DNA from 3 places in the Bradyrhizobium sp. GW821-FHT13H05 genome. Region 2 is predicted to be linked to each of the others. Evidence: predicted binding sites of a transcription regulator. Region 2 holds the regulator's gene; each other region holds the start of a gene.
The links. Region 2 encodes LexA, which represses DNA repair genes until DNA is damaged. Its sites were predicted from a motif close to TGTTCNNNNTGTGTTCNG; they were not measured.
Positions count from the first base shown of each region.

Region 1: a site for LexA is predicted at 2,303-2,320, ahead of AC1RR3_RS18955 (YifB family Mg chelatase-like AAA ATPase). Genes of this name have one in related genera too.
Region 3: a site for LexA is predicted at 1,700-1,717, ahead of uvrA (excinuclease ABC subunit UvrA). Genes of this name have one in related genera too.

Region 1 covers NZ_JBXAPO010000005.1:477,684-481,665, reverse strand. Annotated here, with positions in the region: gene AC1RR3_RS18965 (PAS domain-containing hybrid sensor histidine kinase/response regulator) at 1-10, opposite strand, end outside; gene AC1RR3_RS18960 (hypothetical protein) at 137-610, opposite strand; gene AC1RR3_RS18955 (YifB family Mg chelatase-like AAA ATPase) at 706-2,244, opposite strand; gene AC1RR3_RS18950 (PilZ domain-containing protein) at 2,472-2,717, shown strand; gene AC1RR3_RS18945 (tetratricopeptide repeat protein) at 2,852-3,640, shown strand; gene AC1RR3_RS18940 (CpaE/TadZ family protein) at 3,659-3,982, opposite strand, start outside.
Region 2 covers NZ_JBXAPO010000010.1:66,587-70,568, reverse strand. Annotated here, with positions in the region: gene AC1RR3_RS26600 (hypothetical protein) at 35-226, shown strand; gene AC1RR3_RS26595 (molybdopterin molybdotransferase MoeA) at 458-1,669, shown strand; gene lexA (transcriptional repressor LexA) at 1,846-2,547, shown strand; gene AC1RR3_RS26585 (hypothetical protein) at 2,732-2,935, shown strand; gene AC1RR3_RS26580 (hypothetical protein) at 3,132-3,566, shown strand; gene AC1RR3_RS26575 (GAF domain-containing protein) at 3,824-3,982, shown strand, end outside.
Region 3 covers NZ_JBXAPO010000010.1:186,099-190,080, reverse strand. Annotated here, with positions in the region: gene AC1RR3_RS27175 (outer membrane protein) at 1-634, shown strand, start outside; gene AC1RR3_RS27170 (outer membrane protein) at 868-1,536, shown strand; gene uvrA (excinuclease ABC subunit UvrA) at 1,813-3,982, shown strand, end outside.

The sequences.
Region 1 (3,982 bases), on a different contig from region 2:
TCCGACCCATCGCCACCGACCCCGACCCTTTCCCGAAAGCCCCGCCACTGCCGTGTGCGACGATGTCTCGCCGACCTTGCGAACAGCTTGAGGCTTTGGTTCTGCCTCCCAACAGGGTTAGCGAGGTGTTAACGCCTCAAAGCGAGGCGGCCTGCAGCGGGAGCGGGCGGTGGCCGCCATGGGCGCCGACGATCAGTGCCGCGGCCTCGCGCTGCGAGAACGTCTTCGAGCGCACATAGATGCGATAGTCGGCCGGCCCGTCGGTGGAGAGATAGATCACCGGTCCGCCGTCGACCGGCTGTGCGGCGATCGTGATGAGGCTGGTTTGCGGATTGGCCTGGCAGGAATCCGATTCTGACCCGAGGCCATCGTCCACGACCGCGAAGTCCGCACCGCCAGCATCGTCGGTGATCTGAACCCGCACCGTGGCGCGCGTGGGATCGTCGGTGAAGGCGACATGGACGCCGGCTGTCCAGAACAGGGTGGTCAGCTCGACGGAGGTGTCGCCCAGGGCGATGCAGGGATGCGAGACCGATCCGATCTCGCTGCGGGCAAACACCGCAGCTGCCAGCAGGGGAACAACCGAGGCCAGGATCTTGAAACGCAACATGACACTCTACTCGCCAGGCCCGGGGAACTTTCTGGGCCTTATGGTTTGCAGAGCGTAAAGGAAACTCGTTACCGCCGGGTTGATGCGCGGAATGATCAGGCCATCTGGCGCACATCCTCCGCGAGTGCGCGGTAGGACAGCGCCTCGGCGAGATGCAGCCGGCCGATCTTGTCGGCGCCGTCGAGGTCGGCCAGCGTGCGCGCCACGCGCAGCACGCGGTGATAGCCACGCGCCGACAGCCGCATGGTCTCGGCGGCATCGCGCAGCAGCTTGGCGCCTTGCGCGTCGGGCTTTGCGATCTCCTCAAGCACCGAGGCCGGCGCCTCGGCATTGGTGCGGACCTGCGGCAGGCCGATATCCGCGTAACGCGCAAGCTGGATATCGCGTGCGACCGCGACGCGCGCGGCGACTTCGGCGGACCCTTCGGCCGGCGGCGGCAGGATCAGATCGGCTGCGGTCACCGCCGGCACCTCGATGCGCAGATCGATGCGGTCCATCAGCGGGCCGGAGATCCGCGCCTGGTAGTCGCCGGTGCAGCGATCGATGCGGCCGCGCTTGCAGGCATAGCCGGGCTCGAACGCATGGCCGCAGCGGCAGGGGTTCATCGCTGCCACCAGCATGAAGCGCGCCGGATAAGTGACGCGGTGATTGGCGCGGGAGACGGAGACCTCACCGTTCTCCAGCGGCTGGCGCAGCGAATCGAGCACGCGCGGATCGAACTCCGGCAATTCGTCGAGGAACAGCACGCCCTGATGCGCGAGCGAGATCTCGCCGGGTTTTGCGCGCATGCCGCCTCCGGTGAGCGCGGCCATGCTGGCGGAATGATGCGGCGAGCGGAACGGCCGCCGCGCGGTCAGCGCACCGCCTTCGATCTCGCCGGCGACCGAGGCAATCATCGAGACCTCGAGCAATTCGCCCGGCGACAGCGGCGGCAGGATCGAGGGCAGGCGCGCCGCCAGCATCGATTTGCCGGCGCCGGGTGCGCCGATCATCAGGAGGTGATGGCCGCCGGCGGCCGCGATCTCCAGCGCGCGCTTGGCGCTCTCCTGGCCCTTGATGTCACGCAGGTCGAGCGTGGAGGCCGCGGCTTCATGCACCTTCGGCGAGGGCCGCGACAGCACTTGCGTGCCTTTGAAGTGATTGGCGATCTGGATCAGCGATTGTGCGGCGATGATCTGGATATCCGGGCTCGCCCATGCCGCTTCAGAGCCGCAGGACGCCGGACAGATCAAACCTTCCTCGCGCACATTGGCGCCGATCGCGGCAGGAAGAACGCCGGCGACGGGTGCGATCGATCCGTCGAGGCCGAGCTCGCCGAGCACGGTAAAGCCCGTCAGCGCATCCGGGGGGATCGCGCCGATCGCCGCCATCAGCCCGAGTGCGATCGGCAGGTCGTAATGGCTGCCTTCCTTGGGGAGATCAGCGGGCGCCAGATTGACGATGATCCGGCGCGCCGGCAGCGCCAGGCCTGACGCAATCAACGCCGAGCGGACCCGCTCGCGCGCCTCCGACACCGCCTTGTCAGGCAGGCCGACGATGGCAAAGGCCGGCAGGCCCGGCGCGACCTGCACCTGCACGTCGACCGCGCGGGCCTCGATCCCCTCAAAGGCGACGGTAGAAACCCGTTGAACCATGCCCGAACCAACCTGCCCTCTCGTACAATCGAGGGTAGCAGAGCGCAGCGTCTTCCGCAAGAACAATACGGGAACATATTCGGAGGCCCGGCAAGCCCTAACCGATCGTAAACGCAGGTCAGACACTACGCTTCGAATGCGAGCGGCTGTCCTCAGCACATTCCAACGAATGTCCGTTACTCCTAGGGGTGCGGGATGGGCCGTGATGTAACGGGTGAACAATTCAAATGCTTGCAAATCGCCGCAGAAGCGAACGTCGGGTGTGCACGCGGCTCGCCAAGATTCATTTTGGCGCGGGCTCGCTGCCGCGGGACTGCACGATCACGGATATCTCGGATGGGGGCGTGAAAGTGGTGGCGGAATTTCTGGAAGTGCCGCCGCAATTCACCATCATCTTCGCGCCGGACTATTCCCGCCAGTGCCGCCTGCGCTGGCGCATCGGCTGCGAATTCGGCGCTGAGTTCACCGATTGAGCGAGCATCATCCGGAAACGCGTGACGCGGTCTCCGGATCATGCCCAGACAATAGATCCCGAACCCCCGCGTCCTTAACGGGACTTTAGCGTTAATCGGTAAGCATCTCTGATCAGTTGCCGAGTGATCAGAGTATGTCCAAGCGTTCGTCCCTCGCCTCCTCCCCGGCGAGATTTCTGCTTCCCGCGCTCCTGGTGCTCGTCCTCGGCGGTTGCCAGACTGTGAGCCTGGAAGACGTGACCGGCGCGCTCGGCGGCAAGTCCGAGGCCGCTGCCAAGGTTGACGCCAAGGCCGACGCCAGGCCGGACATGGACGCGCTTCGCGAGCGCTATCGCGCCAAGCCGAGTGATCCCAACATTGCGCTCGACTACGGCAAGGCGCTGCGCGAGACCGGCCAGCGCGCCCAGGCGGTCGCGGTGCTCGAGCAGGCGGTGCTCGCCCATCCCAGCAACAAGGCGTTGCTCGCAGGCTATGGCCGCGCGCTCGCCGACAATGGCAATTTCCAGCAGGCGTTCGATGTGCTCGGCCGCGCGCATACGCCTGAGGATCCCGACTGGCGCATCCTCTCGGCGCAGGGCGCCGCGCTCGATCAGCTCGGCCGCAACGAAGAGGCGCAGCAATATTATGCGAGCGCGCTGAAGATCGTGCCCGACGAGCCGCAGGTCCTGTCCAATCTCGGCCTGTCCTACATGCTCCAGAACAACCTGCCGAGGGCCGAGGAAACGATGCGCCGCGCCCATGAGCGCAATCCCGCCGACCCCCGCGTGCGCGCCAATCTCGCGCTGGTGTTGGGGTTGGAGGGCAAGCAGGCCGAGGCCGAGTCCATCGTGAAGGGCGATCTGCCGCCTGATCAGGCCGCGGCCAAGGTCACGGCGCTGCGCCAGCTGCTGGCGAAGAAGCAGCAGCAGCGGGCGGACAAGTAGCCCGCCCTGTATTTGTGCTTACGACGCCTTGCGATGCGGGGCGGATCCGCGGCCCGTCCGGCCCTTCAGCTTCTTCAGCAGCGGTCCGAGCAGCGAGCGCTTCGGCTTCTTCACCTCGCCGCGACCGGCGAGACGGTTCGCCATGTTCTGGAACAGCTCGGTGGTGTGGTGGCTCCTGGAGACCTCCGCGATCATCTGGCCGTTGTTGGCCGCTGTCGAGAACAGCTTCGAATCGAACGGGATCACCGCGATCGGTTGGCTCTCCATCGTCTTGGCGAACGACTTCACGTCGATCTCCGCGCGCTTGTGCATGCCGACCTGGTTGATGCAGTACAGCGGCGG
Region 2 (3,982 bases):
AGTCCGTTGGGAATTCTACACCGGATGTATCCACGTGTTGGGCAAAACCTACCTTACCAAGCAGGCCTCCCTGCTGATGAAGTTCGCCAGAACCACCTCGGATTCTGAGCTTTCCGCCAGGCTGATCAGCAAGGCCGCCGATTTGAAATCACAGGCGGATCCGATGCCCGACAAGGATCAGGGTCCTGCTGCGCCTGACGTCAGTCCGAGCCGGCCTGGACGTTGACCGATGCTGGCCGTGGCGCTCGTCATTCTTGTCCTCGCCATCGCCATCCTCTTGCCGGTCTATCTCGCCTTCCGGATCATGCCGCGGCGGAGTTGATGTCCCTCCCTCGCGACAGCGTGGATCACGCAGGATAAATCACGCTGCGTGGCTGTTGCTTTGCCTCCCCGCCCGCGCTCGGCTAGAACTCTCGCCGCCGATTTGCCCGAACGGGCGCAGCTGGAGTTTTCACCCGTGGCCCTGATGCCGGTTTCTGACGCGCTTGCCGCGGTGCTTTCCGGCGCAGAGCCGCTGGCTGAAGAAGCGGTTGCCCTCGACAACGCCTTCCATCGCGTACTCGCGCGCGATGTCGCAGCGCGGCGCACGCAGCCGCCCGAGGCGATGTCGGCGATGGATGGCTACGCGGTGCGGGCGAGCGATGCGGCGAAGATCGACGCGCAACTCACCGTGATCGGCGAGGTCGCCGCGGGCCGGCCGTTTGCGGGCTCGGTCGGCGCCGGCGAAGCGGTGCGGATCTTCACCGGCGGCGTCGTTCCCTCAGGCGCGGATGCGGTCGTGATCCAGGAGGACACGGTCGCCGAGGGCAAGCGCATCACGATCAAGGAAGCGGCCGTAACGGGGCGGCACATCCGCCCCGCGGGCGTCGACTTCTCGGAAGGCGACGTGCTGCTGCGCAAGGGTATCAGGCTCACCGAGCGCGACCTGGCGCTCGCCGCCGGAATGAACCACCCGCTTTTGCCCGTCCGCCGCCGTCCGAAGGTCGCGATCCTCGCCACCGGCGATGAGCTGGTAATGCCGGGCACCACGCCCGGCCCCGGCCAGATCGTCTATTCCAACGGCTATGCCCTGCACGCGCTCGCCCGCAGCGAGGGCGCCGAGACCGTCGATCTCGGCGTCGCTGCCGATACGCTGGAGGCCACCACCGCCGGCATCCGCCAGGCCCGCGAGAGCGGTGCCGACATCCTGATCACGACCGGCGGTGCCTCGGTCGGCGACCACGACCTGGTCCAGCAGGCGCTCCGGGGCGAAGGTATCTCGATGGCGTTCTGGAAGATCGCGATGCGGCCGGGCAAGCCAATGATGAACGGCCGGCTCGGGGCGATGCGCGTGATCGGCCTGCCTGGCAATCCCGTGTCATCCTACGTTTGCGGTTTCCTGTTCATGGTGCCGTTGATTCGCGCGCTGTCGGGCCAGCAGGTGATTCATCACCGCCGTGAACGCGCGGTGCTCGGCCGTGACGTCGGCGCCAACGACCAGCGCGAAGACTATCTGCGCGCGCGCCTCGACATGCGCGATGACGGCACGCTCATCGCCCTTCCGGTCAATCACCAGGATTCCTCGCTGCTTGCGAATCTCGCTGCGGCACAGGCACTTCTCGTGCGCGCGCCATTCGCGCCGAAGGCCGAGGCCGGTACGCCTTGCGAGGTGTTGCGACTGCCGGTCTGAACGCTTCGTTCGCACGCGTTCCGCGAACTTTGTCGCGTTCACGGTAAATTAAGCAGTTGCGGAACATGTATCGAACATATAGTGTCCGTTCATGATTTGTTTCGAGGATGTAGCGGCTTATCGCCGAGTTCAGCGTCTCGGAATCGAACGACATCAACCGGGGGATTTTGGTCGAGATGTTAACGCGCAAACAATACGAGCTCCTGCGGTTCATCAGCGAACGGCTGAAGGAAAGCGGCGTGCCGCCCTCCTTCGACGAGATGAAGGACGCGCTCGACCTGCGCTCGAAATCGGGCATCCATCGCCTGATCACCGCGCTCGAGGAGCGCGGCTTCATCCGGCGCCTGCCCAACCGCGCCCGCGCGATCGAGGTGATCAAGCTGCCTGAGCTTCAGGCTGCCGCCGGCAGCCGCCGCGGCTTCACGCCAAGCGTCATCGAGGGCAATCTTGGCAAGGTGCGTACGACGTCCAGCCCGCCCGCTGACGAGGGCGAGCGTCCCGTCGCGGTGCCCGTCATGGGCCGGATCGCGGCCGGCACGCCGATCGAGGCGTTGCAGACCCGGAGCCACACCATCAGCGTCCCGCCCGACATGCTCGGCTCGGGCGAGCATTACGCGCTCGAAGTGCGCGGCGATTCCATGGTCGAGGCCGGTATCCTCGACGGCGACATGGCGCTGATCCAGCGCAACGAGAGCGCCGACACCGGCGACATCGTGGTGGCGCTGATCGACGACGAGGAGGCGACGCTGAAGCGCTTCCGCCGCCGCGGCGCCTCGATCGCGCTGGAGCCCGCCAACGCCGCCTATGAAGTCCGCATCCTGCCGCCCAACCGGGTGAAGATTCAGGGCAAGCTGATCGGGCTTTACCGGAAGTACTGAACCGTCCGCGCGGCGTCGGTTGACGACCGCGCCTGAGCAATTGGAGCGGACGATTGTCCGCTCCGGCTGGATAGTCTTTCTGGTTTTGCACAGATTATCCGGCCACCTCTCCAGCGCTAGATCCTCGGCACGCCGCACGAAGCACTTCGCTTCGCAAGGCCTCTCAGAAACCGAGGAGACAACCATGCGCAAGATCGTCCTGAGCACAGTCACGATGGCGCTGATCGCAGCATCGGCGTCGCAAGCCTTCGCCGCATCGTCGCACCATGCCCGCAAGGCAACGCCGACGACGACGACCGAGCAATTCCGCAATGCCCGCAACGCCGTTGCGCAGCCTTCGCAACCGGCCTGGCAGTATTCCGGCTGGTCGGCGCCTGCTGGTCGCTGAGGGAGACGCACGCCAAAATGCACGGGAGCGGACTTTGTTCCCAGTGCATCTGAAAAAGATATTGTGATGGCAGCCTGCGGACCCAAGCCGCAGATTTGCCCACAACCAAGCAGACGCTTGCAGGCTTCCACTCTGATAGAGGCCTGCGCCTCCAAACCAGAGGCGCGGGTTGCTATCTTCGAATGAGGAGCACCCGATGTGTGACTACAGCCTGCACGCCGTCGCGACGCGCCCCGCAGAAGTCGGCGAGACGATCGTCACGACAACCTTCCGCGGCACCTCGACGCGCGGCTTCGCCTCCGAAGCCGACATGTCCGTCGCGGTGTGTCTGCTGCCGGGAACGGAGCTCGCTTTCGCCGACAACGTCCGTTACGACAATCGCTGGATCTGGACGCGCACGATCAATTCGCGCGTCGGCAAGTTCGGCAAGATCGATCCGCACATTCCCGATCGTCATCACGACGCGATCGAATTCCCCGACGGCAAATACGTGCTGGTGACCCAGCTCGTCGAAGGTCAGCGCGCAACCGTGCTGCAATTGCCGGTCACCCAGCCGCTCGGCGAGCGCGAGCAGAAGCCTGAGATCATTGCCGACAGCCGGCCGACGATCCGACGCCTGCCGATCGGCTGACGTAGCGCCCCCGGCTACAGGTCGGGACCAGGACTGAAGTCGCCATCGCCGGCCGTGGCCGGCGAGATGGTGTGGTTTGCGCCCCGAGAATCCAACCCGCCAGGATTAGCCCCGCACCTCCCCGGCGCACGAAGTTTGCGCGGCCCTGCCTGAATTTTGAACGTCCGTTCCGCAAGCAAATGGCCGATGCTGCCCCGGCAGGTGTCTTGGCTATTGTCTGGACTATTGTCTTGGGCTTGAGGCGGCGGGCACGTTCGATGAAAACCTTCATTCGCGTCGTTGAACTCTGGGTGCCTGACCGCACGCGCATGCGGCTGGAATTCGGCGGTGGCCTCTATGGCGAAGGGCTGTCCGCGTTCAAGGCCGTGAGCGAGAGCCTGCACTTCGGATATGACGATGGCCTTCCCGGCAAGGCC
Region 3 (3,982 bases), 120 kb from region 2:
CGGCATCAACGGCGGCGGTGGCTCGAGCCACAAATGCTGGGATTTTGTCACGCCCGTCACCGGCACTCTGGTTGGCGAAGGCTGCCACAACGCCACCGGCGGCACGGTCGGTGGCCAGGTCGGTTATCGCTGGCAATCGGCGAATTGGGTGTTCGGTCTCGAAGGCCAGGGCAACTGGGCCGACTTCTCCGGCGACAACATCAGCACCACGTTCGTCGGCACGGGTCTTCGCGACCGCTCCAAGATCAACGCCTTCGGTTTGATCACCGGCCAGGTCGGCTACGCCTGGAATAACGTGCTGCTCTACGTGAAGGGCGGCGGCGCCGTCGTGAGCGATCGCTACCGGAGCTACGATGTCGTCACCGGCCTCGAATTCGACCGGGCCAACGAGACCCGCTGGGGCGGTACCGTGGGCGCCGGCGTCGAGTTCGGATTCGCGCCGAACTGGACGGTCGGCTTCGAGTACGATCACATCTTCCTCGGCACCCGCACCATCGGATTCAGCGGCTCCGGCAACTTCCTTGCGGCCCCGCTCGGCGCCGCCACACGCTCTGATCGCATCAGCCAGGACGTCGATATCGGCCTGATCCGCGTGAACTATCGCTGGGGCGGCCCGCTCATCGCGAAATACTGATATCCCTCTGATATCATTGAGATCAAAGGCCGGCCTCGCGCCGGCCTTTTGCTGTGTTTCCGGGCTCGGAACAATTGGTCAGTGATTGTTACGTTTTGCGACTGTTGTGGCTTTTGGGAGACACAACTTGCGGCTTCACTGGTGTAAGCACGACATCAGTTGGACCACAGCGTCCGATGCCCTTCCCAATCGTGGAAGGCACAACAGAAACTGGGACTGGGATTAAGTTGAAAATGAAGAAGGTTTTGTTGGCTTCGGCCTGTTTGTTCGCTTTGGCTGCCCCCGCATCGGCGGCCGATCTTGCGGCCCGCCCGTACACCAAGGCTCCGGTGGCTGTGGCTTCGGTCTACAACTGGACCGGCTTCTACCTCGGTATCGTCGGTGGCGGCGCCTGGGAAAACGCTTCGGGCGACCCGAAGATGAAGGGTGGCTTCGTCGGCGGCACCGCCGGCTACAACTGGCAGACCGGTAACGTCGTGTTCGGCGTCGAGGCCGATGGTGCCTGGGCTGACGTCAGCGCCTCGGCAACCGACGCGCTCACCGGCATCACCGCCACGTCGAAGACCGACGCCATGGGCACCGTGCGCGGCCGCATCGGCTATGCCGTCAACCAGGTGCTGTTCTATGGCACCGGTGGTTACGCCTGGATCGACAACAAGATCACCCTCGCCGCTGGTGGCGCGAGCGTCTCCGACAGCAAGTGGCACTCCGGCTGGACCGTCGGCGCCGGCGTCGAAGCGTTCTTCGCGCCGCAGTGGTCGGTCAAGGGCGAGTACCTCTATCGCAGCCTCGGCGGCGAGACCTACTTCTCGGGCGCCCTGCCCACCGGCACGCTCAACTTCCACACCGTGCAGGTCGGCGTGAACTATCACTTCAACGGCCCGATCGTCGCGAAGTACTGATCTTCGCTACGACGCCATCGCGTTACGAAAGGCCGGCCTTGTGCCGGCCTTTTTGTTTGCGCGCGCACCATTCCCTCAGTTCCGCGATCCTCGCTGCTGCCAGTTGCCGCCAGCGCGCCAACAATCCGTTGACGATTCGCAACTCCCTCTGGAAATCCGTCCTCGTTCTTCCTACGTTCGCTGACAACCCCATCGGCGCCGATCCCGGTTCCGGGCGAAGCGCGCCTTTTTGTTGGCGCGGTCGCGCACCCATGGGATTCCTTGAGGGCAACGCGGATGGATGAAGTGATCAAGGCGAAGCGCCAACAGCAGAACGCGGGCTCCAGCCTGCGCGCAATTACGATCCGTGGCGCGCGCGAGCACAACCTCAAGAACATCGACGTCGAGATTCCCCGCGACAAGCTGGTGGTGTTCACCGGCCTCTCCGGCTCCGGCAAATCCTCGCTCGCCTTCGACACCATCTATGCCGAGGGCCAGCGCCGCTACGTCGAATCGCTGTCGGCCTATGCGCGCCAGTTCCTGGAGATGATGCAGAAGCCTGATGTCGACCAGATCGACGGCCTGTCGCCGGCGATCTCGATCGAGCAGAAGACGACCTCGAAGAATCCGCGCTCGACCGTCGGCACCGTCACCGAGATCTACGACTACATGCGCCTGCTCTGGGCCCGCGTTGGCGTGCCCTATTCGCCAGCCACCGGCCTGCCGATCGAAAGCCAGACCGTCTCGCAGATGGTCGACCGCGTGCTGGCGCTGCCCGAAGGCACCCGCCTCTATCTGCTGGCGCCCGTCGTGCGCGGCCGCAAGGGCGAGTACCGCAAGGAGCTCGCCGAATGGCTCAAGAAGGGCTTTCAGCGCGTCAAGATCGACGGCACCTTCCATGAGCTGGCGGAAGCGCCTGTTCTGGACAAGAAATTCCCGCATGACATCGACGTCGTCGTCGACCGCATCGTGGTGCGCGCCGATATCGGCCAGCGCCTCGCCGAGAGCTTCGAGACCGCGCTGAAGCTGGCCGAAGGCCTCGCCGTCATCGAATATGCCGATGCACCGGCTGCTGCCGCGCCCGCCGAAGAGAAAAAGAAAACCGCAAAGATCCACGACAAGAGCGGTCCCGAGCGCATCCTGTTCTCGGAAAAGTTCGCTTGCCCCGTGTCCGGCTTCACCATCCCCGAGATCGAGCCGCGGCTGTTCTCGTTCAACAATCCCTACGGCGCCTGCCCCGCCTGCGGCGGCCTCGGCGTCGAGCAGCATGTCGACGAAGACCTCGTCATCCCCGACAAGGAGCTCGCCATCGGCAAGGGCGCGATCGCGCCCTGGGCCAAGTCGTCGTCGCCCTATTACACGCAGACGCTGACGGCGCTCGGCAAGCACTACAAGTTCACGCTGACCACCAAATGGAAGGATCTGCCGAAGAAGACGAAAGACGCGATCCTGCATGGCTCGGGCGAGGACGAGATCAAGTTCTCCTACGAGGACGGCGTGCGTTCGTACGACACCAAGAAGCCGTTCGAGGGCGTCATCACCAACATCAACCGCCGCTATCGCGAGACCGAGAGCGAGTGGGCGCGCGAGGAGCTGGCAAAGTATTTCCACGACGTGCCCTGCGGCGCCTGCAACGGTTTCCGGCTCAAGCCGGAAGCGCTCTGCGTCAAGATCGGCGGCAAGCATATCGGCGAGATCTCGGAGCTGTCGGTGAAGGGTGCCGGCGCGTGGTTCGAGACCGTGCCGGAGGCGCTGAACGCGCAGCAGAACGAGATCGCCGGTCGCATCCTCAAGGAAATCCGCGAGCGCCTCACCTTCCTGCTCGACGTCGGCCTCAACTATCTCACGCTGTCCCGCTCCTCCGGCACGCTGTCCGGCGGCGAGAGCCAGCGCATCCGCCTGGCCTCGCAGATCGGCTCGGGCCTGACGGGCGTGCTCTACGTGCTGGACGAGCCCTCGATCGGCCTGCACCAGCGCGACAATGCGCGCCTGCTCGATACGCTCAAGCGCCTGCGCGACCTCGGCAATACCGTGATCGTGGTCGAGCATGACGAGGACGCCATCCTCCTCGCCGACCACGTTCTCGACATCGGTCCCGGCGCCGGCATGCATGGCGGCCACATCATCGCCGAAGGCACGCCCGCCGAGATCATGCGCAACCCGAAATCGCTGACCGGCAAGTACCTGACCGGCGAGCTCGAGGTCGAGGTGCCGGAGCGGCGTCCGCCGAACCATCGCCGCACCATCAAGGTGGTCAACGCGCGCGGCAATAACCTCAAGAACGTCACCGCCGAGATTCCGCTCGGCCTGTTCACCGCCGTCACCGGCGTCTCCGGCGGCGGCAAGTCGACGCTGCTGATCGACACGCTCTACAAGGCCATCGCGCGCAAGCTGAACAATGCCAGCGAAGGCGCCGCCCCGCACGACCGCATCGAGGGCCTCGAGCACATCGATAAGATCATCGACA